3 regions of the Synechococcus sp. CB0205 genome follow, and region 3 is predicted to be linked to each of the others. Evidence: predicted binding sites of a transcription regulator. Region 3 holds the regulator's gene; each other region holds the start of a gene.

Region 1 (7,775 bases), on a different contig from region 3:
GGGGCCGGTGGTGGTCACGCCCCCGACATCATCAAAATCTGTGGCGAAGCCAACGTCCTGCCAAGCAGCACGAACCCGACGCGCCCCTACACCCGCAACACGCTCGAGGAGCACCTCGACATGCTGATGGTGTGCCACCACCTCGATCCGAAGATTCCGGAGGATGTGGCCTTCGCCGAGTCGCGCATCCGCCGCGAGACCATCGCCGCCGAGGACATCCTTCACGACATCGGCGCCTTCTCAATCATCGCCAGCGACTCCCAGGCCATGGGCCGCGTCGGTGAGGTGATCACCCGCACCTTCCAGACGGCCCACAAGATGAAGATGCAACGGGGCGCACTCCCCGAGGACAGCGGCCGCAACGACAACACCCGCCTGAAGCGCTACATCGCCAAGACCACCATCAACCCTGCCATCGCCCATGGCCTCGATCAGCAGGTGGGCTCTGTGGAAGTGGGCAAGTTGGCGGATCTGGTGCTGTGGAAGCCAGGCTTCTTTGGGGTGAAACCAGAACTCGTGATCAAGGGGGGCTCCATCGTCTGGGCCCAGATGGGCGACGCCAACGCCTCCATCCCCACCCCTGGCCCCGTCCATGGACGGCCCATGTTTGCCGCCTTCGGGAAAGCCTTGGCCCCCAGTTGCCTCACCTTCGTGAGTCAAGCGGCCCTGGACAATGACGTACCCCGGAGACTGGGACTGGAACGCTCCTGCGTCCCGGTGCTCAATACCCGCAGTGGGATCAGCAAGGCGGCGATGAAAAACAACACCGCCCTGCCCAAGGTGGAGGTGGACCCCCAGACCTACGAGGTCTTTGCCAACGGCGAACTACTCAGCTGCGAACCCGCCGAGGTGCTGCCGATGGCGCAGCGCTACTTCCTGCTCTAATTGCAGCCCTGGACGGAGATCCGGTAGGTGAAGCCCGTGGCCGCCTGATCGCCGCTGGCGCCGATCTTGAAGTTCACCTGGTTCACCGTTTTGCCGGGAACAGCACGAACGGTCCACTGACGGCCGGTGCCGACATTGGGGGCATAGGAGTCATTGACGACCTGGAGATTGGAGCCATCGGTGAACTTCAGGTAGGCCTGAATCGGATACGTCGCGCTCACCGAGGAGTTGGCGGTGAAGAACAGCTTGTAGCTGCTGTAGGGCTGGTTAACGAAGAAATCGGTGTTCCAGTTCGGGCGGCTGAAGGGCAAGGGGCTGCCCAGGCTGATGGTCTTGGTGACGATGTTGCTCTGGCCATTACCGCCCACGGGGGCGAGGAACTGACAGGAGGCCAAAGCCGGGGCAGACGCCATGAGCGCACCAGCGCCGATCAAGGCGGTGACTCCAGCACGCATGAAAGCCGACATCGAAAAGAACGATCACTGGTTTCGCTCTAGCCAGAGCTGACCAGGATGGAAAGCACTGCAGGAAACACCTCGAATGGCCCTGTCGCGCAGCCTCGGCCTGCGCAGCCTGACCCTGGCGGTGGTGAGCGGCACCATCGGCTCGGGCTGGCTGTTCGCACCCTTCTATGCCGCCCGCAGCGCCGGGGCTGCGAGCCTGATCGCTTGGCTCCTGGGCGGAGTGCTGGCCTTTGGCCTGGCCATGGTCTTCGCCGAACTCGGGGCACTGGTACCCAGCTCCGGCGCCCTGGCGCAAATCCCCATGCTCAGCCATGGCCGCCTGGCCGGGTTCATCGGCGGATGGTGCGCCTGGGTGGCCTACCTGGCCCTTCCCACCATTGAGGTGCTGGCGATGATCGAGTACCTGGCCAGCGACCTGCCCTGGCTCACCCTCGATGGCGGCCAAGGCCAGGTGCTCAGTCCCTGGGGCATGGCCTTCGCCGCTCTGCTGCTGGTGCTGATGACCTGGGTGAACTTGGCGGGGGTGCGCACCCTGGCCCGCTGGATTGACACCCTGACCAGCTGGAAGCTGGTCATTCCTCTCCTGATTTCGGCCGTCCTGATGCTCAGCGCTTCGGACTGGAGCAATCTGCTGGTGACCGTGGGAGCACCCGGCGCAGGGGAGAACTGGCTGCCGGGCATTGTTCATGCCATCAGCAGTGGCGGCATCCTCTTCAGCCTGCTGGGATTTCGCACCGCCATGGATTTGGCGGGTGAAGCCAGAGACCCCCAACGCACCGTGCCCCTGGCCATGGGCCTGGGACTGGGGCTCTCCATCGCCATCTATCTGGCGCTGCAGCTGGCCTTTCTCGTGGCGGTGCCCCACAGCAGCCTGGGCGCGGGCTGGGGAGCGCTGCAGCTGAGTGCCCACGGCGGCCCCCTGGCGGCGATCGCCATGGGACTCGGTCTGAGCTGGGTCGTGGGGTTGCTGCTGAGTGATGCGGTGATCTCCCCGGGAGCGACCGCCATGACCTACTTGGGGCTCTCCGGCCGGGTGGCCTGGATGATGGGCAGCCTGCGTCTGCTGCCCAGACGGCTGGAGCACCTCAACCGCCAAGCCGTGCCCAGCACAGCACTCATCCTGAGCTTGGTGATTGGCGTTGTGATGCTGCTGCTTGGCCCCAGCTGGCAGCAGATCGTGAGCTTCCTGACCGCCTGCTTGGTGATTGCCTTGGCCGTTGGGCCCGTCAGCCTGCTGGCCCTCCGTCAGCAGCTCCCGACTGCCCATCGCGCCTTTGCGCTTCCTGCTGCCGCACTGGTCTGTCCGCTGACCTTCATGGCCGCCAGCTGGGCTGTGCTCTGGTGCGGACGCACAGCCGTTGAAGGCGCCATCGCCCTCGTCCTGGTTCCGGCCCTGATCTTTACGGGAGTCAACCGCTGGCAAGGCCGACCGCTCGATGGGACGCATGGCCGTTGGTGGTTTGGCTACTTAATCGGCCTGCTGCTGATTGCCGAGCTGAGCGGCTCCAATCGCCTGATTCCCGGCGGCGAACTGACACAGATCGCTCTGGCCAGCGCCTTCTCCTTGGCCGTTTTCCCCTTCGCTGTGCGATCCCGCCTGCCGCAGGTCTCGAGCGAAGCCCAGGTCCAAATCAATTAATCGACCGCCGCTCTCGATGGCCAGTTGCTGACACGGGTCGCGACCGGGGATCACTGGCGAACGGCTCAGGCACACCATGAACTAGGCACATTCACCTACAAAAACTAGAAATCGTGGCGCAATCAGGGGCGATCCCAAAGAAAACGTGAAGGGCTTTTTTGTTTGCCTTCCAAAGGCTCACGTTTGATTGCGTGGGGAAACGAACACAGAGCCGGGAGACATTCACCGGCCTTAGAAATCACCCAGTCAGCAGTCGGATTCATGGGCGACCATCTGCATCTCGTCGGACTCACCGGTGATGGCTGCCGGATCGCCCGTGACGGGGGCGGCGGCTATGTCGTGAACCACAACGACAGCGACGGAAGCTGGGAGCGGGTCGCCAACCTTCCCGCGGCCTATGCCGTTTGCGAGCGCTTCAGCCAACGGGACTCCCTCGGGTTGCCCAATTGGCGCGCCGAGGCCTAACGACCAGAAGGCAACTGGCCCAACCCTGATTAGCGTTAGCCCAACCCTTGGAAGGTTGTGATGACAGCCCCCTCCAGCAGCTGCACTGACCGCCCGAGCCGCGCCGGGATCAGCAGTGACAGCTTTTCTGCCCGCAAAGAACAGGCCCTGGTGATCTTGCTGGCCCAGTCCCTCGCCGAGGCACAGATCGGCCGGGCCGATGCCCAAGCCAGCCAAGGCCTCTGGAATGAGGTGGCGGAACTGGAGCTTGACCCAGATCGGATCATCAACCTGCTCTACGGCGGCGAAGACCTAAGCGATCGAGCAGCCCTCAAGGAACGGGATCAGCAGTGGCTCTCCGCCCAGGTGCGCCGAGCACCTCGCGGATGGTCCCTGCGAACCCTGCACCTGGGACGGCCTCAGCCCTATTTGAGCGGAATCGGCATCTCCACGAGGGCCGGCTCAGGGGCGCAGCTTTCAACGCGCTGACTGACGACATCGCCAATCACCACGATGGACGGGGAGGCCAGCTCCGCCTCCTGAACGGCTGCAGCCAAACCACCCAAGGTGGAGACCACCACCTTCTGCCCCCGCACCGTGCCTTGCTGCACCGCCGCAGCAGGGGTTGAGGCGTCCAGGCCGCCGGCAATCAACTCCTCGCAGATATGGGGCAGGTTGTGCAGGCCCATGTAGATCACCAGGCCATCACTGCTGCGGGCTAAGCCGCGCCAGTCCACCCCAGGACGACGCTTATCAATCTCCTCGTGACCGGTCACGAAGGTGACGGAACTGCCCGCACGGCGATGGGTCACGGGAATGCCGACATAGGCAGGGGCGGCGATCCCAGCCGTCACCCCGGGAACCACCTCCACGGCGATCCCATGACGCTCGAGGTGGGCCGCCTCCTCACCGCCACGACCAAAGAGAAAGGGATCCCCACCCTTCAGACGCACCACGCAGCGATGGCGCTTGGCCATCTCCACCAGCACGGCATTGGTGCTGGGTTGGGGCACAGAGTGATGGCCCCGGCGCTTCCCAACGAAGTGCTGCTCGGCACCGTCCGGCACCAAGGCCAAGACCTCGCGCGGCACCAGTGAGTCATAGACCAGGGCATCGCACTGGCTAAGCAAACGCTGGGCCTTGACCGTCAGGAGGTCGGGGTCACCGGGACCAGCTCCCACCAGATACACCTTGCCGGCAACGTCAGCGGTCATGGCAGATCGAGCAGGAGGTTGAACAAGAACTGACGGGTGGCCGGACGCTCCAGCAGCGCCAGACAGGGGGAGACGTCCGTCCGTAGATGGGCCGTCATCCGATTGGGCGCAAGGGCCAAGGGCAATGCCGCCGCATCGCTCGGGGCGCTTCGGTCTGCACTTAAGCAGGGCACCCCCAGGTAGCGGCTCAGGGCCGAGAGGTAGCGATCCGCCACCCCTGGCCGAAGGGGATGGTGCAACACAGCCGGAGCATTCAGCGCGCGCAAATGCTCCAACCAGGGGCCCCAGGCCCCGAGGAAAGGAAGCGTGCACACCTGATGCCCTTCTCGGCGCAGCCGATCACGGATCCCCGGGACATCACTGCGAGCATGGCTGCCGGGCGTCAGCAGCAGGGGCACCAACAGCAGCGATTGCCCCTGGGGCAGCTCCAGAGGATCAGCCGTGAGGGCTTGCAACCAAACCGGAGCCTGACGGGCCTGGGCGAGATCGTTCAGCAGCTCAGTGATGACCTGGGGAATCTGCCCACCGGCGTGGCCGTGGACCACCAAGAACAAGGGCGACTGCCCAGCAGCGGAGGGCTTCGGTAGCAACGGCCACCGCCAGCACCCCGGGCCTGCTGATGGAGTCACATACACCGGATTCATAGGAACACCATGCCAGCCGCCCGCCCCTTGCCCAGCTCCCGCCGCAGGCCCCAGAGCAGCTACGGACGCCCCCGCTACCGGGAGATGCAGCCCACCCCGCAGTGGAGGCGCGAACTCGATGCCGACTTCGCCGCCATGGGCAAGGTCTGGCAAATGATTCGCGGTGGAGCGACGCGAATGCTGGGCGAAATCGGACGCCAATACTGAGCTGCGCGGGGCCGAAGAGCGTGACCATCAACCCGGAAGATGGGACCCCTTTAGGTATCCGTTGACACCCTTTTCACCACTCCCCTTGGACGGCGTCGATCCGTAACAACGGCGACAAAGCAGTGCAGAGGGCGAATGATTTGATTCCCCCCACTAGTCGTTCTTTGTTTTGGAAACGGCTCAGTTGCTGACTTCATCTGAACCGATTTCCCATGGTGGCGACGCCAACGATGTCCAACGCAAACGAGATACCCAGCGCACTACCGAGCTGGCTCGAAGGTAAGAAGCTCAATAAGATTGAGCAGAACAAAGCTGACAAAGACGGCCTACTCGTCGGCAGCGAAATCGAGACGTTCGCCAAACTTGGATGGGAGAACGTCGATGAGACGGATCTTCAGCTGCGACTGAAGTGGTACGGAATGTTCTGGAGACCCAAAACTCCAGGGCTGTTCATGATGCGCCTGCGGGTTCCCAACGGGGTGATCTCCGCAGAGCAGCTTCGGGTCGTCGGCAACATCGTGGCTCGCTACGGCAGCAACGGAAGCGCTGACATCACCACGCGCCAAAACATCCAAATGCGCGGCATCCTCCTGGAGGACCTGCCCGAGATTCTGGGTCAACTCAAAGCGGTTGGCCTGACCACCATCCAGTCGGCCTTCGACAACCCCAGGAACGTCACCGGAAATCCCATTGCCGGCATTGACCCCCTGGAGATTGTCGACACTCGCCCGTACACCCAGGAGCTCGAAAACTTCCTCACGAGCAACCACCAGGGCAACCCCGAGTTCTCCAACCTTCCGCGGAAGTGGAATACGGCTGTCGCTGGTGCACGCGACAACTTCCTGCTCCACAACGACATCGCCTTCCACCCCGTTGAGCGCAACGGCGAGATGGGCTTCGGCGTCTGGATCGGCGGCATCCTCTCCTCCCAGATGAATGCCTATGCCATTCCCTTGAATGCTTGGGTCAAGCCAGATCAAATCTGTGCGATCACCGAAGCCGTGATCAAGATCTGGAGGGACAACGGCGAGCGGGACAAGCGTCCTAAGGGTCGCTTCCGTCTGTATCTCGACGAGGTTGGCCTGGAGGCTTTCCGGGCCATGGTGGAAGAACGCTTTGGTCCGCTGACCCCAGATCCAGGTTCAGTCTTCGACGCTGAACCCCGCTCCCACTACGGCATCCACCCGCAGAAGCAGCAGGACCTGCACTACGCCGGTGTCCATGTTCCCGTCGGACGCCTGCTGGCCGAAGACTTCCAAGACATTGCCGCCCTTGCCGAGCGCCATGGCGACGGCAGTGTGCGCCTGACGGAAGATCAAAACGTGATCTTTACCGGCATCAGCAGCGCTCAACTCCAGGCCTTTGAAACGGAACCACTGCTGCAGCGCTTCAGCCTGAACCCCAGCCACATTGCCGCTGGCACCGTCAGCTGCACCGGCAACAGCTACTGCAGCTTTGCCCTCACCAACACCAAGGATCAAGCCCTCGCTGCTGCTGAAGCGCTGGATCGTGAATTGGTCCTTCCGGAGGAACTGAAGATCCACTGGACGGGCTGCCCCAACACCTGCGGCCAGGCCTACATGGGCGCCATTGGTCTCACCGGAACCAAAACCAAACAGCCCGATGGCGGCATGGGCGAGGGCTACAACATCACCATTGGCGGCTCCCAAGGTGCCAACCCTCAAATCGGCGAGATGCACCGCAAAGGAGTTCCCGCCAGTGAAATCCAAGCGGTGCTGAAAGAGGTTCTCATTGAACAGTTTGGCGCCAAGCCCAGGACGTAAAAAGCCGCAGTCCGCACTACACATTTACCGGCATTTTTGAGACCAGGTGCTCCTTTCTTCTGAAGCCTGTCCTCAATCAGATCGCACCGTCTCACCCTCAACTTCGGACGCATGTCTTCATCAACGACGCAGCAAAAGGGAGATGTCTTCTCTCGGTTTGTGAATTGGCTGAGCAGCAGTGGCACTGACAAAGCTGCCGTCAACAGGCCCCAAGGCAGCCAAGACATCATTTCTCGCTTGATGAACCGCATTAGCGGTTAATTCCTTTCCTCACACATCACTTGCAGAGCAAAACATGAGCGCGACAGCTTCACAGATGGACTATGTCCTACCCAACGAATTAGTCGACGGCATGATTGCTGCCGGCGGCAAAAAAGCAACCGTCAGCGTCAAGAACCTGCTGATCCGCGGTTTCTATTCCGGAGCCATCCTCGGTCTCGCCGTGATCCTGGCCCTGACCGTGGCAGCCCAGAGCAAGATGCCCTTCCTGGGCT
Region 2 (7,775 bases), on a different contig from region 3:
GTTCAACCTGGCTCCACTGGCTACAACGGTTAAGGCCGATCTTGGCCTCGACCTTGGTCAAATCCGTACCGTTGCGATCTGCAACGTTGCCCTCACAATTCCTGCTCGCGTGCTCATCGGCATGCTGCTGGATAAGTTCGGTCCCCGTAAGACCTACTCGGCGATTCTTGTCTTCTCGGTGATCCCCTGCCTGCTGTTTGCATCAGCGCAGGACTTCAATCAACTGGTGGTTGCTCGTCTGCTGCTCTCCATCGTTGGTGCTGGCTTTGTGATCGGTATCCGCATGGTGGCCGAATGGTTCCCGCCCAAGGAAATCGGTCTGGCGGAAGGGATCTACGGCGGTTGGGGCAACTTTGGCTCGGCCTTCTCTGCGCTGACTCTTGTCGCCCTTGCTGGCTTCCTGTCCTTCTCAGGTGGCTTCGAGCTGCCCACCGGCGCCATTTTGAATTGGCGTGGTGCGATTGCTCTGACCGGCATTATTTCGGCGGTTTACGGGGTTATCTACTTCTTTAACGTCACTGATACTCCCCCCGGTAAGGCCTACCAAAAGCCGGCCAAGTCTGCTGGTCTTGAGGTGACTTCCATGCGGGATTTCTGGGGCCTGCTGGGCATGAATGTTCCCTTCGCGGCCATTCTCTGCGTGCTCTGCTGGCGCCTGCAAAAAGTTGGCTTCCTGAATGCCGGCACCTATCCCCTGGCGCTCCTGGCAGTTCTGGTTTGGTTCGGCTTCCAGACCTGGGGCATTATTCGCACCAACCGCGATCTGATCAACGGCGTTAAGCAATATCCCAAGGAAGACCGCTACGAGTTCAAGCAGGTCGCCATTCTGGAGCTCACCTACATCGTGAACTTCGGATCTGAGTTGGCGGTTGTCTCCATGCTGCCGACGTTCTTTGAGACCACGTTTGATCTGCCGAAGGCAACAGCCGGCATCCTGGCGTCCTGTTTTGCCTTTGTGAACTTGGTGGCTCGTCCCGGTGGCGGTCTGATTTCCGACAAGCTCGGCAGCCGCAAAAACACCATGGCCTTCCTGACCGGTGGCTTGGGCATTGGTTACTTGATCATGAGCATGATCAAGCCCGGCGCGTTCTCCGGCTCCCTGGGCATCACCGTCGCGGTGTTGATCACGATGCTGGCCTCGTTCTTCGTCCAGGCCGGTGAAGGTGCGACCTTCGCGATGGTGCCGCTGGTCAAGAAGCGTGTGACGGGGCAGATCGCAGGTCTTGTGGGCGCCTACGGCAACGTTGGTGCGGTTGCTTACCTGACGATCTTCAGCTTGCTGCCGATGTGGATGGGTGGTGGCAAAGATCCCTCTGCGGAGATCGTTGCCTCCTCCAACAGCGCCTTCTTCCAAATCCTCGGTACTGCGGGATTGATCGTCGCTTTCCTCTGCTTCTTCTTCCTGAAAGAGCCCAAGGGCTCCTTCGCTGAAGAGCATGCGGACGAGAAGGCTCTCGTTAACGCCTAATCCTCCCCGTCGCTGGGGTTCTCAGGGGGCGGCCATCAGGAGCCGCCCCTTTTTCTTTCGACCTTGTTTCGTTCCTGGTCATGGCCCAGTCCGCTTCCGGCAACGTGCGTAGCCAATGCCCCTATTGCGGTGTTGGTTGTGGGCTTGAGCTGATTCCGCCGGCTTTGCCCGGTCAGGCGGTCAAGCGCGACGCCGAGGGCAATCCGATCTGGACCGCGAGGGGCGATCGCCAGCACCCCTCAAGCCTGGGCCAGGTCTGCATCAAGGGTGCGACCGTCGGCGAGACCTTGGACCGTGGGCGTCTCCGGGAGCCGCTCTATCGCTCCAGCCTGGACGACCCGTTTCAACCCATCCGGTGGGAGCAGGCCATGGACCTGCTGGTGGGCCGGATCCGCAGCACCTTGGCCACCAAGGGGGCTGACGCCATTGCCATGTACGGCTCTGGCCAGTTCCACACCGAGGACTATTACCTGGCCCAGAAGTTGTTGAAGGGTGCATTGGGCACCAACAACTTCGATGCCAATTCCCGGCTTTGCATGAGCTCCGCGGTGGCGGGCTATACCCGCAGCCTCGGCTCCGATGGCCCCCCTGCCTGTTACGAGGATCTGGACCACTGCTCGGTGGCTTTCCTGATTGGAACCAACACCGCGGAGTGCCACCCGGTCCTGTTCCAGCGTCTGTTGAAGCGCAAAAAACGCAATCCAGGCAGCGTCACGATCGTGGTGGTCGATCCCCGCTCAACGGACACAGCCAAGGCCGCTGACATTCATCTGCCCATCGCCCCGGGCACTGATCTGGCGCTGCTCCACGGTCTTGCCCATCTGGTGCTGCGGGAGAACGGTCAAGACCCGGCGTTCATTGACGACCACACCGAGAACTACGACGCTTTTTTTGATGTCGCGGCCCGTTGGACGCCCCGAAAGGTCGCCCGCTTTTGCAACATCCCAGAAAAACGGCTGCGGGAGGTGGCGGAGCTGTTTCGCCGGCGTGAGCGGGTCCTCAGTCTCTGGTCGATGGGGGTCAATCAGCGGCGCGAGGGCACCGCGGTGGTCGGCGGCCTGATCAACCTTCACCTGCTCACCGGTCAGATCGGCAAAGAGGGAGCGGGACCCTTTTCATTGACGGGGCAGCCCAACGCCATGGGTGGCCGGGAGGCCGGGGGCCTGTCCCATCTGTTGCCGGGGTACCGCCTGGTGACCAACGCCGAACACCGTCAGGAGGTTGAGCAGGCCTGGGGACTCCCCGCCGGCAGCATCGCGGCGACGCCGGGCTTGGCGGCCTGGCAGCAGGTGGAGGCCATGGAGCGCGGCGAGCTGGATCTCTGGTGGGTGGCCGCAACGAATCCCCTGGTGAGCCTGCCGGACCTCGATCGCGTCAAAGCTGCGATGCGGCGCTGCCCTCTGGTGGTGGTGAGCGATGCCTACGCCGACACGGAAACGGCTCACTACGCCCACCTGGTCTTGCCGGCGGCCCAGTGGAGCGAGAAGGCCGGTGCGATGACCAATTCCGAGCGCAGGGTCACCTATTGCCCGGCCTATCGCCCTCGCCACGGCGAGAGCCGGCCCGACTGGGAGGTGTTCGCGGAGGTGGGTCGGCGCCTGGGCTTTGAGGAGCAGTTCAGCTACGACTCCGCGGCTGAGGTGTACGCGGAATTCAGTCAGCTCACGGCCGGGCGTCTCTGTGATGTCTCTGGCTTGAGTCATGCCCTGTTGGAGGAGGCCGGCCCCCAGCAGTGGCCCTTCCCGGCGGGCAGTTCAGCCACCACCGAGGCCAAGCGGCTCTACAGCGACCATCAATTCGCGACACCCTCGGGACGTGCTCGCTTCTGCATCGACCAACCCCTGGGATTAGCGGAACCTCCCTGCGAGACCTATCCACTGGTGCTCACCGTGGGCCGGTATCTCGGTCAATGGCACACCATGACCCGCACGGGAAAGGTCGATCGGCTGCAGACCATGCATCCCGAGCCGCTGCTTGAGATTCACCCCCAAGATGCCCTTGAGCTCAAGCTGCGGGATGGGGAGTTGGCGGCTGTGAGTTCACGCCGCGGACACATCACCGCCAACGTCAAAGTCACCGATCGCATCCGCCGTGGGTCGGTGTTTCTTCCGATGCATTGGGGGTTTACCCAGGAGAAGGCATGCGAGGCCAATACCTTGATGCACGATCAGGCCTGTCCCGTCTCCAAGCAGCCGGAACTCAAGGCCTGCGCGGTCATCGTTGCCCCGGCGGTGTCGGTGGTCAAACCGGTGGAGCAGGAGGCGGGGCGCCTGGAGGCCCTGCGGCGCTGGTTCAGCCCAGCACTTCGCTAAAGGCGGCCTCCAAGTTGTGGTGGTCATGCCCTGGCCTGGCCAGCTTGCACAGGGCAAACCGCTCTAATTCGTTGAGCGCGCCCCATTGCTCTGTTTGTAGGGGGATACCGCGGAGTTGCGCGGCCTCGATCAAGACCTCGGGAATCTGCTGCGGGTTTTGCCAGGGCTCGCCGCTGGCGATCGGCAGCGTTTTGGCCTGACCGTCGGCCATGGTCTCCGTGCGACTTAAGAGATGCTCTCCCAGTTGCTCAAGCGCGTCTTGGGTGTCGAGCCAGTCGACAAGTGTTTGCCGCTCGTCTTGGTTGAGGGCGAGCCAATGGTTGAGCTTGAGCTTGATGCCGCAGAGGTCCAGCTTGCGCCGCACGCAGAGGGGAATGCAGCGCCAGTTGCCGATGAAATCGCTTTCAAAGTCAAAGCAATGGCTTGCTGAGGGGGCCTCAGTTGTCACGGCCAGACGTCGTTCTGGTAGTGATTTTGACGCTTCTGAGGATTGCTTGCTCCCGGCGGATGGGTTTGGTGTCAACGGCGGCCAAATCGGTGCGTTGGTCTCTTCAAACTCACTTCAACTCTTCCGTTCACCATGCGTTTGGCCGTTGCTCTTGGGGTTCTGCTGGGAAGTTCCCACGGCTGGGTGAGCAGCGATCGACTTCTGGCAGGCGCGGCCGCCTGGTCCATGGCGCCGGCGGCGTCCACAACGTTTTGGACCGGTTCAGCTGGCGAGGGTTGGCTGACGTCTCCATAGTGGATGGGTTGAATCCCCCATGCCGTCATGGCAACCAAAACTGGAGTTGCGGTTCAGGGCCGCCATCCCCTGACGATCGCCACAGGTTTCCTAGGAGCCTTTGTTGTCGCGTCCTTGGGCGTCCAACTCATCCGTAGTGCCTCCATCTCGGCTTCCGCACCCGTGTCGGTGCAGCCCGTGATTGCTGGCCAAGCGGCGATGTGGCAGGTGCTGGGCGAGCGCTGATTGGTTGCTCTCAGCCCATCTCCTGGCGCAGACGCTGGAGGTGGGCCATGACCACCCCCGAGCTCAGAAGATCTCGGCAGCGCTCGAGGCCGTCGGTGAGGTTCGCCTCCAGTCCGGCCTGCCAGAGGTAGGTGCCTGCATTCCAGATCAAGGCGGTCGCGAGTTCCCCTTGTCCGCCGAGGGCGGCGGCCGATTGGTTCCCCCAGGTCTCAAGCCCGTCCCAAAGCGGGTCGGCTCCGTAGCAACCGTTGTCGCGGGGGTGGAGAATCTGGCGCCCGTCCTCCTCTCGGGTTGGACGACCCGTCACGCAGGCCCGACTGATCGGCAGATCGGTGCTTCCCTCGAGGCCTTTGACGGTCAGCACGTTGGTTTCCCCCGCTAAGTCCAGTGCCTTCCAGGCCCGCGCTTCGGTTGGCGGGTGGACAAAGCCACTGACCAGCAGGTGCTCGCCCTGGTGCGCAGTCCAGAGCAACTCGAGGCTGGCCAGCGGTGGCCGCTTGCCGAGATCCTCGCGGTAAGGGATCAGGGTTTCGGCATCCGGGAGGTGGTCCGGTTGATGGACCAACGCCAGATCGCAAGCGTTGAGCTTGGCCTGGACCCACTCGACGCTTCGGCCGGCGAGCTGCAGGCCCAAACAGGCGAACAGCTCCTGGGCCGTGATCCCGTATTTCACCGGGATGCGGCCGGCCCCTTGCAGCACCACGGGGAGTCCGGCACTCGAGAGCACCAGGGCGGTTAGGGGGTAGATCGGAGCGGTGCGCGTGCGCCCGTCAAAGGGCATGCCGAAGCTGATGGCTGGCTTGCCGGTTGTCAGCTGCGGGCCCCGCTTTCGGTACACATCCAGCATCCCGGTGAGCTCCTGAGGCTCAGGCCGGCGGATGCGGTGGGCGATCAGGAAGGCGCCGATTTGGGCCGGGCTAGCGGCCCCATCGAGCATCAGTTCGAGGGCGTGGGCGGCTTCTTCGCGCGTCAGTCCACTACTGGTGTGCTCGCCACTGCCGACTTTTCGGAGATAGGCCTTGAACAGCTCACGGCCATTCGGTGGGCCGTCGGTTGGGGGAGCGGCGTAGGTCAAGCCGACAGAAGAGCTCGTTCTCACTGGATTCTCCGTGCCGACAAGGCCCGATCTGGTAGCAGCAGCTACCAAGTTGTTTCAGGCTCGGTAACAAAGGCTGCGAAGTTGATCCCCATCTGCAGCGAATCTGACATGCGAGCAGAACGCAGATTGCGCTTCATTCTGTTCACTCCTCTCATCAATTCTGGCCTGTCTCCATGACGGTTACTCCTGTTTCAATGCCCTCGTTGGCAGCTCCCTCTCCCGCCACAATCACGGCGACGTTGATGGCGGCGAAGAAGGCCAAAGGGCTGAGCTTCGCTGATCTGGAGGCCGCCCTGGGTCGCGATGAAGTGTGGATCGCGTCGCTGTTCTACTGCCAGTCCACCGCTTCGGCTGAAGAAGCCCAAAAGCTGGCTGAACTGCTCAGCCTTGACCATGCCATTACCGAGGCACTGCAGTCGTTCCCGACCAAGGGCGGTCTGGATCCTGTGATCCCGACTGATCCGCTGATCTATCGCTTCTACGAGATCATGCAGGTGTACGGAATGCCCCTGAAGGACGTGATCCAAGAGAAGTTTGGTGATGGCATTATGAGCGCCATTGATTTCACCTTGGATGTGGACAAAGTTGAAGACCCTGCTGGTAACCGAGTGAAGGTCACCATGTGCGGCAAGTTCCTTCCTTATAAGAAATGGTGAGCTTCGGCTCCCAAAGCAAAAGCCCACCAACGGTGGGCTTTTTTTGTGGCGAATTGTAGAAATGAATAGTTATGCCAAGGCCTGCTCGACCAGGGCTTGATGCCTGACCTGAGCCTTGAGTTGACGCCGCAGCGGCTCTTCTAAGGCTGTGCCAGCCAATTCGCCTCGAAGCTCCAGCAGCTGCTGGCAGCATTCCAGGCTGCCGATGCAACCGAGGGCCTGGAGTGCCGCTTCAGCGACGCGGGGCAGAGCTTCGGTGCTGATGCAGCCGCGAATGGCAGCTAAGACGCTGGGTTCGTTGCGCCGTTGCAGCAGCTTGATCGTGGCAATCACCACATCGGCGCGAAAGTCCTGCAGCAGAGGCGTCGTCAGGCGTAGGACCTCCTCGGCCGTCAGGCTGCGATTGCGGAAGGTCAGCAGGCTGAGGCCTGCCAGGCGATGGCTCTGGCCAGGTGCGCTCAGCGCTGATTCGATGATCCTGAAATCGATCAGATTGCCCCAGCAGCCGAGGGATTCGAGCACATCGGGCTCCAGGGGTCCGGCCTCTGGCAGCCAGGTAAGGAGCTGAGTGCAGGCCTGGGGGTGATGACAGATTCCCAGGGCGCGAATGAGGGGCAGAGAAATGCCCTGCGATTGGCAGAGGGGAAGGATCAAGGCAATGGCCTCGGGTCCGGCCATCCCCAGCCGCTCAGCCAGGCTGAGGGCAAGGGTGGGATCGGAGACCCGAGGCAGCAGAGCGCTCAGTTCTTCAGGGGTGAGGGGCTGCCGCCTCCAGCGTCCGAGCCGCTCGCTCAGAGCAGCTTCCTCATGGGGCTGAAGAAGGTCAGAGGCAGGGGCGACAGCGAGTCCCATTGATCAGCGAGCCCCCAGCTCGGCGGCCAGTTCCCGCTCCAGCTTGTCGTCGTGCTCACTGGGGAGAACGTTGGGCATCTTGGTGCGGTGGGTGCTGTAGAAGAGCATCCCGATGAAGACCATCCCGCCCACGATGTTGCCGAGGGTGACGGGGATGAAGTTCCAGACGATCACCTTGCCGAAGGACACACCGGAGCCCAGCAGCGGGCCGGCGGTATGCAGGAACTGGTTCACCACGATGTGCTCCATGCCCATCGTTTGGAAGGCCGTGATCGGCAGCCAGCAGGCCAGCAGCTTGCCGGGAACGCTCTTGCTCACCAGGGCCATGGTCACGCCCAGGCAGACCAGCCAGTTGGCGACCATGCCCCGCAGGAAGGCCAGGAAGAAGCCAGTGCTGCCAAGGGCTTCGTACTTGGTGACC
Region 3 (7,775 bases):
CTGAGTCCGCGTGAGTCGCCTCCCCACGACAACGGCGCAATTGCGGGTGCTGCGCCAAAGCTTTAGCCAGCGGGTGCTGGAGGGTGAGGTCAGCGCTGGAGGGTTCGAGTGGACGTTCGCCTGGTTCTTTGACCGCGGCGAGCTGCAGGTGGAACCTTCCCTCGGCCGGGCCTTGATCCAGGACGCGCTGCTGCGCTTCCTGTTGAAAACGGACTACCAGCTGGAGGCGGGTGGGGACTACGCCTTCAGCGTGCGGGCCAGGTTTTAGGCAGCGAGCTGGCGCAAGACGACCAAGCCAGGTTCCCGCTTGAGCTCCGTTCCCCAATGGCGCTCCAGCAAGAGTTGAGCCACGACATCGTCGTAGTCCCTTGGGGGCAACCTCAGGCCTTCTGGAAGCAATCGCCGCCAGCCCCTGGGGGGCTCCAGCTGCCAGTAGCGGGCTCGTGCGGCCAGGGTGGTTCCCGCTTCAGGGATGACCTGGACAGCCAGGCCAAGGTCGTTGAGTTGCCGCTGCCAGTGCTTGCTGCCCGTTCCATCGCCGAGCACAACACCCTCAAGACCCGGACGCTCTCGCCAGATCGCAATCTGCTTGAAGCACTCTTCCGGGGAGAGCACGGCGGCAACCTCGATCTGGCCTGTGGTCTGGTCAGAGCGCACCAAGCCGCATTTGCTGCGGCCGGGATCGAGTCCGATCCAAGTCATTGCGGGCGCTGCCAGCGAATGTCGACGGCAATCGGGTCGGCCAGATCACTGTTGCCTCTGGAGACGGCCTCGAGCTTGGCGGTCTCGCCCAGGGGGCGGTTGACCAGGGCCTCAGCCAGTTGATTGAGGCGTGCTGGGTCAAATTGAAGGCCGTTGGCCAGGGCCCCTTGGCGTTGGGCTCGGGTAAAGGCTGCTGCCAGGAGCAGGTTCAGGCGGCTACGCACCTGGTCTGGGGAGCGCTCATCGGCCTCCAGCACGGTGGTGGCCAGTTGTTCTCCACTACGTACCACCCGTTTGTTGGGTCTGACATCCGGGAAGGCCACGACCTGACGCTCCCCTTTGAGCACATTGGCCGCTGAGATCAGACTCACGACCCACTCGCCGCGTTTGCTGAGGGTGGTCTCCAATTTGCTGATGTCGCTGCGCGGCACCAACAGGATTTGACGGTTCGGTGTTTCGCCTGGCAGCACCCGCTGGTAGACGTTCAAATTCGTGCGCTGCAGCAGGGCGTGGATCACGTCTCTGGCCTGGCTGGGCTTCTCGATCCGTACCTTGGCTACCTCCAGGATTTGGCCACTGCTGATCACCACATCACCCTGACGTAGGGCAATCAGGTTGCGTTCGAGACGCTCGAGCTCTTGGCTGCTGCTTTTGATCTTGCTGTTGAGCTTGGCGAGCTCAGAGCGGTTGCGCTGGAGATCGGAATCCTTCGCGGCGATGTCACGGCTCAGGCGATCGCGCTCGGCCTCCAGTTGTTTGCGTTGCTCCATCAGGGGAGCCAGTTCCTTCTGCAGTCGGCTGGCCTGCTCGGCCACCACCTTGAGTTGGCGTTGGGCCTCGCTGCGCTCGTTCTCTGCGCTGCGCAGGGCGCTCCGACTTTGGGCCAGGTCCTTGCGACTTGAGCTCAGGGCATCGCGGCTGTCCCGCAGGCGCTGTTCGATCTGATCGAGTTCAAAGAGCCCCGTGCGCAAGCGATCACTGACCAGCAGCATCAGCCCAAGGGAGATGGCACTGATCAAGCTGCCGGTCAGCACCGTGATCACCACGGCGGTCTTCTTGGGCCGCAACCGGAACAGGCTCAGCCGCGCCTTGCCGACCTTGGATCCCAACCGATCCCCCAGGGTGGAGAGCACTCCCCCGAGGATCAGCAACGTCAGGATCAGGATCCAGCCGGACACGACGTTGGGCGACGACGATCAGTATCGGTTGTGGGGGCTTGGAACGCAGCTGGGATCGGCCACCAGTTCAGCCGTTTAGCTGAAACGTTTGGCGAGGGCCAATGGATCGAAGACGGTGATTTTTTTGCGGTCGATTTGCACCAGGCCGTCGTTGCGGAGGTCGCCCAAGAGCCGGGTGATCGTGACGCGGGTCGATCCGATCGCTTCGGCAATGGCCTGGTGGGAGAGGCGCAGGTCGATCGTGATCCCTTCGCTGCTGGGCACGCCAAAGTCGCGGCAGAGCACCAGCAGGAAACTCACCAGTCGCGAGGACATGTCGCGGTGGGTGAGGGTTTCGATCATGGTCTCGGTTTGCAGGATCCGAGAGGAGAGACCTTGCAGAAGCAGTAGACCAACCGCCGGGTCCTGCTCAATCGCCTTGCGGACGGAGGTGGCGGGAGCCGTCACCAGCTCGACGCGAGTAAAGGCAATCGAGTGATAAAAGCGGTCTGAACGCTGGCCTGTCAGTAAAGACAGGACGCCGAAGAGGCTGTTCTCCCGCAGCAGTGCCACGGTGATTTCTTCGCCGGATTCGTAGACCCTGGAGAGCCGGACCGCACCCCGCTTCAGCAGATAAACCTTTTCGGCGGGGTCGCCGGGGAAAAAGATTGTTTTGCCGCGCTCAACGATCTCGGTGGTGCTACCGCTCAGGCCCCGGATGACATCCAGAAGCGTGGCATTGGGTGGCAGGGGACTGCCCGCGATCGGTGCGATCACTGACGTACCGGTCGTAGGGCTAGGGGAGTAGCGGCTGAATCCTTGCGTTGCCACGACCATTTCAGCGCGACTGAGTTGCCTGGAACCTACGGATCAGTCCAGGGCCGCCCTGTAGCCATTGAAACTAATTTGCTGCCTCTGCCAAGGCCTGCTTCTGGGCCTGCATTAGTTGATCGATGCCGCTTTCCGCTAGGTCAACCAGGCTGGAAAGCTGTTGGCGACTGAAGGGTGCGCCCTCCGCGGTGCCTTGAATTTCGAGCAAATGTTGCTCTTGATTCATCACCACGTTCAGATCGACCTCTGCTCGGCTGTCCTCGCTGTAGTCGAGATCGAGGAGTGCGGCGCCATCCACGAGGCCAACGGAAACCGCCGCCACCTGCCCCACCAGGGGCGATCGTTCCAGCACTCCGCGCTGTTCCAGGCGTTGCAGGCCGACGGCTAAGGCGGCCCAGGCTCCAGTGATGCTTGCGGTGCGGGTGCCGGCATCGGCTTGAAGGACGTCACAGTCGATTTGCAGGGTCCGCTCCCCTAGCGCCTCCAAATCCAGGCAGGCCCTGAGGCTGCGGGCGATGAGGCGTTGGATTTCTTGGGTGCGACCGGAGAGCTTCATCAGCTCCCGTGGCTGCCGGCTGGGGGTGCTGGCGGGGAGCAGCCGGTAGTCAGCGCTCAGCCAGCCCTTGCCGGAGCCTTTACGCCACTTCGGAACACCCTCCTCTAAGCAAACGCTGCAGATCACAGCCGTGTTGCCCGTGTACACCGTGACGGAACTCAGGGCGAAGCCCATCGGATCCCAAGCGAAGCGCGTGCTGCGCAGGTCCGTTGCGCTGCGGCCGTCCCGCCTGGGTTGGGTGCTGCTCATCGCGGGCTGGCTCAGTGCCTCGATGGTACGGGTGTTTGCACTACAGGTAGTGCTTGTTGCTTGCCGGACGGCCTAACGCCGCTACATTCAGGATCCCAAGCGGCAGCCATGCACTCGATGACGGCCAGCATTGCAGCCACGCCCCGTGCTGGACACCTGCGTCCGTTGGCTGTGGTCCCGGCGTCGGCCCCCGCGCGCAGCGTGCGCCTGGCGGCCCAGCAGGAGGGCCAGCTCCAAGTGCACACCGCTCCCTTCCGCGGCAGCTTCAGTGGGGTGTTCAGTCAGGCCCTGCGCAGTGCCGGGCTTGGTAGCCGCGTTCTGGTGAGCCAATTCCTCAAAGGTGGGGTCGATCAGGGGCTGGAGAGCAGTGTTTGGCTCTGTGGCCGCCTTCAGTGGCTGAGGCCAGCCGTGGCGGGTTGCCTGGCTGATCCCGTGCCGGCATCCCAGGCCGATGTCGAGGCTGTGCGCGAGATCTGGGCGTACACCCGTGAGCAGCTGCTGAGCGGTCAGCTGGATCAGTTGGTGCTCGATGAGTTGGGCCTGGCCGTCGAACTGGGCTACTTGTCCGAGGCGGAGGTCGTTTCAGCCCTGGAGCAGCGGCCGTCCCACCTGGATGTGATCCTGACGGGGCCCTCCATGCCCACCGCTCTGTTGGCCATGGCCGATCAGGTCACCCAGCTGCGCCGAGGTTTCTGATGCTCAAAAACGACCGTTGGATCAACGAGCAGGCCGCCTTGGGCATGCTCGAGCCCTTTCAGCCGCAGCTGGTTCGTCATCTTGATCCGGAGAACAGCGAAAAGCCGGTTCTCAGCTTTGGCTGCTCGTCCTATGGCTACGACCTGCGCCTCTCCCCGCAGGAGTTCCTGATCTTCCGGCATGTTCCCGGAACGATCATGAATCCCAAGCGCTTCAACCCCGCCAACCTGGAGCCGGTGCCTCTGCACGAGGACGAGGACGGCTCGTACTTCATCCTCCCAGCCCACTCCTACGGATTGGGTGTGGCGCTCGAGAAGATGTGCGTCCCTCCCAACATCACCGTGATTTGCCTGGGCAAGAGCACCTATGCCCGCCTGGGGATCATCGTTAACACCACCCCAGCTGAGGCCAGTTGGGAAGGTCACCTGACCCTGGAGTTCAGCAATTCCTCCGGAGCGGACTGCCGCATCTATGCCAACGAGGGCATTTGCCAGCTGCTCTTCTTCGAGGGTGATCCCTGCGAGACGACCTACAAGGACCGGGCTGGCAAGTACCAGCACCAGCCCGAGCGGGTCACCTTGGCCAAGGTCTGAGCCCTAAGGCGCCAGGCGCGCCTTGTGCAGGCGGGTCTTTTCGTACCAAGCCGCGATCTCTGGGGCCCAGGCCTGGAGGTGGGGCCACATGAGATCGCAGAGCACCCGGATTTCCTCCTGGGCATCGAGCTTGGCGCGCAGGTCCATGAAGTGCAGGAACGCCCGCAGCGAGAAGCTCACCACGAAGTGCTGGCGGTAATCGAAGGGCAGGATGCCGCGGGCGTGCTCCTCGGCGAACCCCGCCGCGAGCATGTCGCGATAGCGCTCGGCCGCGGCTTGGCAGAGGGCGAGATCCTTGGCGCGCTCGTCTGCGCTGTAGGTGTATTTCTTGCCTTGTCGATCGCTGTACTGCCCTTCGGGGCGTAGGTAGAAGACCTCTTCGAGTTCCAGCTCGCCGTTGGCCGCCCGGCAGATGCGCTCGCCGGTGTAGCGCATGGATTGGACGTCAAAGCTCACGCCCACCCGGTGGGTGCGGGCCTGCTGCATCACGGAGTGGGGGAACCAGCCCACGTTCAGCACGATCTGGGCGTGCTCCAGCGGACCGTAGTGACCGCGCTCACCGGCCAGGAGACGTTTGACGCAGATCTCGCCGGCCTTGGTCTCATCGGGCCATTCAGCGCGATCGGCCGCCACAAACCCTTCGCTGTAGTCCTGGTGCATCCCCGCATAGACGCACTGCTGGGGGTTGGGGGTCGCTGCAATCAGCTCAACCCGAAAGCGTTTCATGGGCGGGCGATGGCGTGGGGAGCTGGTGCTGCAGGGTAACGGGCTTTGGGGAACTCAGCTGTGGCTGCGGGGGCCTGCCATGGTGGTTGCCTCCGCTTGAGGCAGGAGGCTGGTCTCGGCAACACCCGCCATGGCCGGCAAGGGGGTGCCTGCCACCAAGGCTTCAGTCAGGGCTTCCAATTCGCTTTGGCTGCGGGCGCCGACGGCGCGGCCCACGCGGGTGCCACTGGCATCGAAGAATTCCAGCTGCGGGATGCCGTTGACGTCGTAGCGATCCACCTCCGGTTGCCAGCGGGGGTTGTCGACGTTCAGCAGCACCACATCGAGTTGATCGTGGTGTTGGCTCTCGACCTTCTCCATCGCTGGGGCCATGGCTTGGCAGGCCTCACACCAGTCCGCGTAGAACTCGACCACGCTGGGCCGGCCATTGCTGAGGGCAACGGCGGGCTCCAGCGACTGGCGGGCCAGCTTCTCCAGGGGTGCCGCCGGTGAGAGCCCGCCGCGCAGAAGGAAGAGCCCTAGGGCCAGAAGGGCGGCCACCGCAGCCAGCAGCATGCGCTCGCGCCGTCCCAGGGCTGCCGTGTTGCTGTCCACAGGTGGTGTGTTGATGCTTGGCGCCAATCTGCCAGGGCTGTTCCCATTCCGCGTCGATACCCTGACGGTGGCTGAGTTGCGCCCTTGAAACGCCGCATCACCCTTCACTTCCCGCGGGAGGCGGTGCATCAGCCGATCACCTATCGCCTGGCGGTCGAATTTGATATCGCCGCCAAGATCCTGCGGGCGCAGATCGCTCCGAACCAGAGCGGAACGATGGTGGTGGAGCTCTCCGGCGACATCGATGATCTCGATGCGGCTGAGCAGTGGTTAGAGGGCCAAGGCCTGGGCTTGAACCGGGCCTCCGGTGAGATCGCGATTGATCCCCAGCGTTGTGTGGACTGCGGCATCTGCAGCAGCGTTTGCCCGAGTGGTGCCCTGAGTTTCACTGCTCCCCATTGGCGACTGGAGTTCAATGCGCAGCGCTGCCTGGTCTGCGAGCAATGCATCCCCTCGTGTCCGTTTGAAGCGATCGCCCTGGTGTTGGATCAAGCTGTGGGCGCTGCCCAGTGATGCGCCCGTCCATGCGCCCTGTGACTGCTGTTCTTCGCTTCCTGGTCCTGCCGTTGCGGGCACCGATGTTGCTGGTGCTGTTTGCTGTCAGCGCCTTCATGGGATTGCACTGGGCTGATGTGTCTCCGCAGTTGCTGACCCAGGCCAGCACGCCGGTGCAGCAGGAGTTCGCAGGGCCTTGGTTCTGGCCGCTGCAGTGCATGCAGGCCCTTCTGGTGGTTGTGCTCTGCACCATGCCCGATCTGCTTTTGCGGGAGCTCTCGCAGTTGATGGCGGCCAGTAAGGCGCTGACCCTGGTGGTGACCTTGCTGGTGGTGATCACCGGGGGCCTTTACCTCCTGCACCTGGCGGTGCTCTCTGAGGTGTTGGTCTTGGCCTCGGCGGTCTTGCTCGCCCGGCTTGATCTCACCCGGCTTCGGATTGCACCGGCGCCCCTGCTCGGAGCCTTTGTCCTTTGCAGTTGGGTATTAGCGGGAATCCTGGTGGGCCGCTCCCTGTATGCCCATCTCGGGTTTGTCTTTGCTTAGGGGCCGGTATCAGCGGCAGAGGGTCTCGGCGCTTTCTGCGAGCCGCCGATAACTCCAGTAGTTGCCCAGCACTTTTTTGGTGTACAGCCGGGTTTCGGGGTAGGGGATGGCCTCGGTCCAGAGCTCCGGTTCGCGCTGCAGATCAAAGCCCCGAGAGTGGAGCCAACTGACGACGGCACCGGGGCCAGCGTTGTAGCTGGCGATGGTTTGGAACAGGTTGCCCCCGCTGCTGCTGAGCAGTTGTTTGAGGTAGGCCGCCCCTAGGGCTGCGTTGCGGGCTGGATCGCTCAGGGCCTGATGGTCCAGGGGTTCGCCCGCTAGTTCGCTGGCGGTGGCTGGCATCAGTTGCAGCAGGCCACTGGCTCCAGCCCCTGAGCGCACACTTGGGCTGAAGCGGGATTCCTGCTTGGCGACCGCCAGCAAGAGGGCGAGATCGACACCCGTCGCTTCACTGGCGGCGCCCAGTTCCGCGCCAAAACGCCGGGGGTGCAGCTGCCGTTCCCGCTCGAGTTGTCCCCGGCAGCCGATCTGGGGTAGGCGAAAACTGGCCCGCTCGAGTTGTCCGAGTCCGGTCCAGTCATCGCCGATTGCCGTGCGCAGGCGACCTTCGATCAGAACGTCCTCAGGTCGG

Evidence for each region. The regulator NtcA, encoded in region 3, controls nitrogen genes in cyanobacteria. The targets are predictions, from matches to a motif close to GTANCNNNNGNTAC.
Region 1: a site for NtcA is predicted at 5,552-5,565, ahead of CB0205_RS0102075 (ferredoxin--nitrite reductase). Genes of this name have one in related genera too.
Region 2: a site for NtcA is predicted at 5,878-5,891, ahead of CB0205_RS0102100 (anthranilate phosphoribosyltransferase family protein). Genes of this name have one in related genera too.

The regions. Positions count from the first base shown of each region.
Region 1 is NZ_ADXM01000019.1:20,540-28,314, forward strand. It holds gene ureC (urease subunit alpha) at 1-885, shown strand, start outside; gene CB0205_RS0102040 (hypothetical protein) at 882-1,352, opposite strand; gene CB0205_RS0102045 (APC family permease) at 1,426-2,988, shown strand; gene CB0205_RS0102050 (hypothetical protein) at 3,250-3,453, shown strand; gene CB0205_RS0102055 (hypothetical protein) at 3,514-3,921, shown strand; gene cobA (uroporphyrinogen-III C-methyltransferase) at 3,858-4,646, opposite strand; gene CB0205_RS0102065 (hypothetical protein) at 4,643-5,191, opposite strand; gene CB0205_RS0102070 (hypothetical protein) at 5,300-5,497, shown strand; gene CB0205_RS0102075 (ferredoxin--nitrite reductase) at 5,710-7,281, shown strand; gene CB0205_RS0102085 (formate/nitrite transporter family protein) at 7,598-7,775, shown strand, end outside.
Region 2 is NZ_ADXM01000019.1:28,610-36,384, reverse strand. It holds gene CB0205_RS0102120 (NarK family nitrate/nitrite MFS transporter) at 1-1,468, shown strand, start outside; gene CB0205_RS0102115 (molybdopterin oxidoreductase family protein) at 1,549-3,780, shown strand; gene CB0205_RS0102110 (nitrate reductase associated protein) at 3,761-4,228, opposite strand; gene CB0205_RS15810 (hypothetical protein) at 4,361-4,522, shown strand; gene CB0205_RS0102105 (hypothetical protein) at 4,550-4,747, shown strand; gene CB0205_RS0102100 (anthranilate phosphoribosyltransferase family protein) at 4,758-5,822, opposite strand; gene cynS (cyanase) at 6,050-6,502, shown strand; gene CB0205_RS0102090 (hypothetical protein) at 6,572-7,354, opposite strand; gene CB0205_RS0102085 (formate/nitrite transporter family protein) at 7,358-7,775, opposite strand, start outside.
Region 3 is NZ_ADXM01000022.1:132,001-139,775, forward strand. It holds gene pth (aminoacyl-tRNA hydrolase) at 1-4, shown strand, start outside; gene CB0205_RS0103820 (DUF3146 family protein) at 11-268, shown strand; gene CB0205_RS0103825 (polyamine oxidase) at 265-702, opposite strand; gene CB0205_RS0103830 (DUF3084 domain-containing protein) at 699-1,880, opposite strand; gene ntcA (global nitrogen regulator NtcA) at 1,956-2,696, opposite strand; gene rph (ribonuclease PH) at 2,761-3,495, opposite strand; gene CB0205_RS0103845 (cob(I)yrinic acid a,c-diamide adenosyltransferase) at 3,613-4,191, shown strand; gene dcd (dCTP deaminase) at 4,191-4,784, shown strand; gene thyX (FAD-dependent thymidylate synthase) at 4,788-5,510, opposite strand; gene CB0205_RS0103860 (thioredoxin domain-containing protein) at 5,565-6,104, opposite strand; gene CB0205_RS14235 (NIL domain-containing protein) at 6,189-6,617, shown strand; gene CB0205_RS0103870 (hypothetical protein) at 6,617-7,144, shown strand; gene CB0205_RS0103875 (lytic transglycosylase domain-containing protein) at 7,154-7,775, opposite strand, start outside.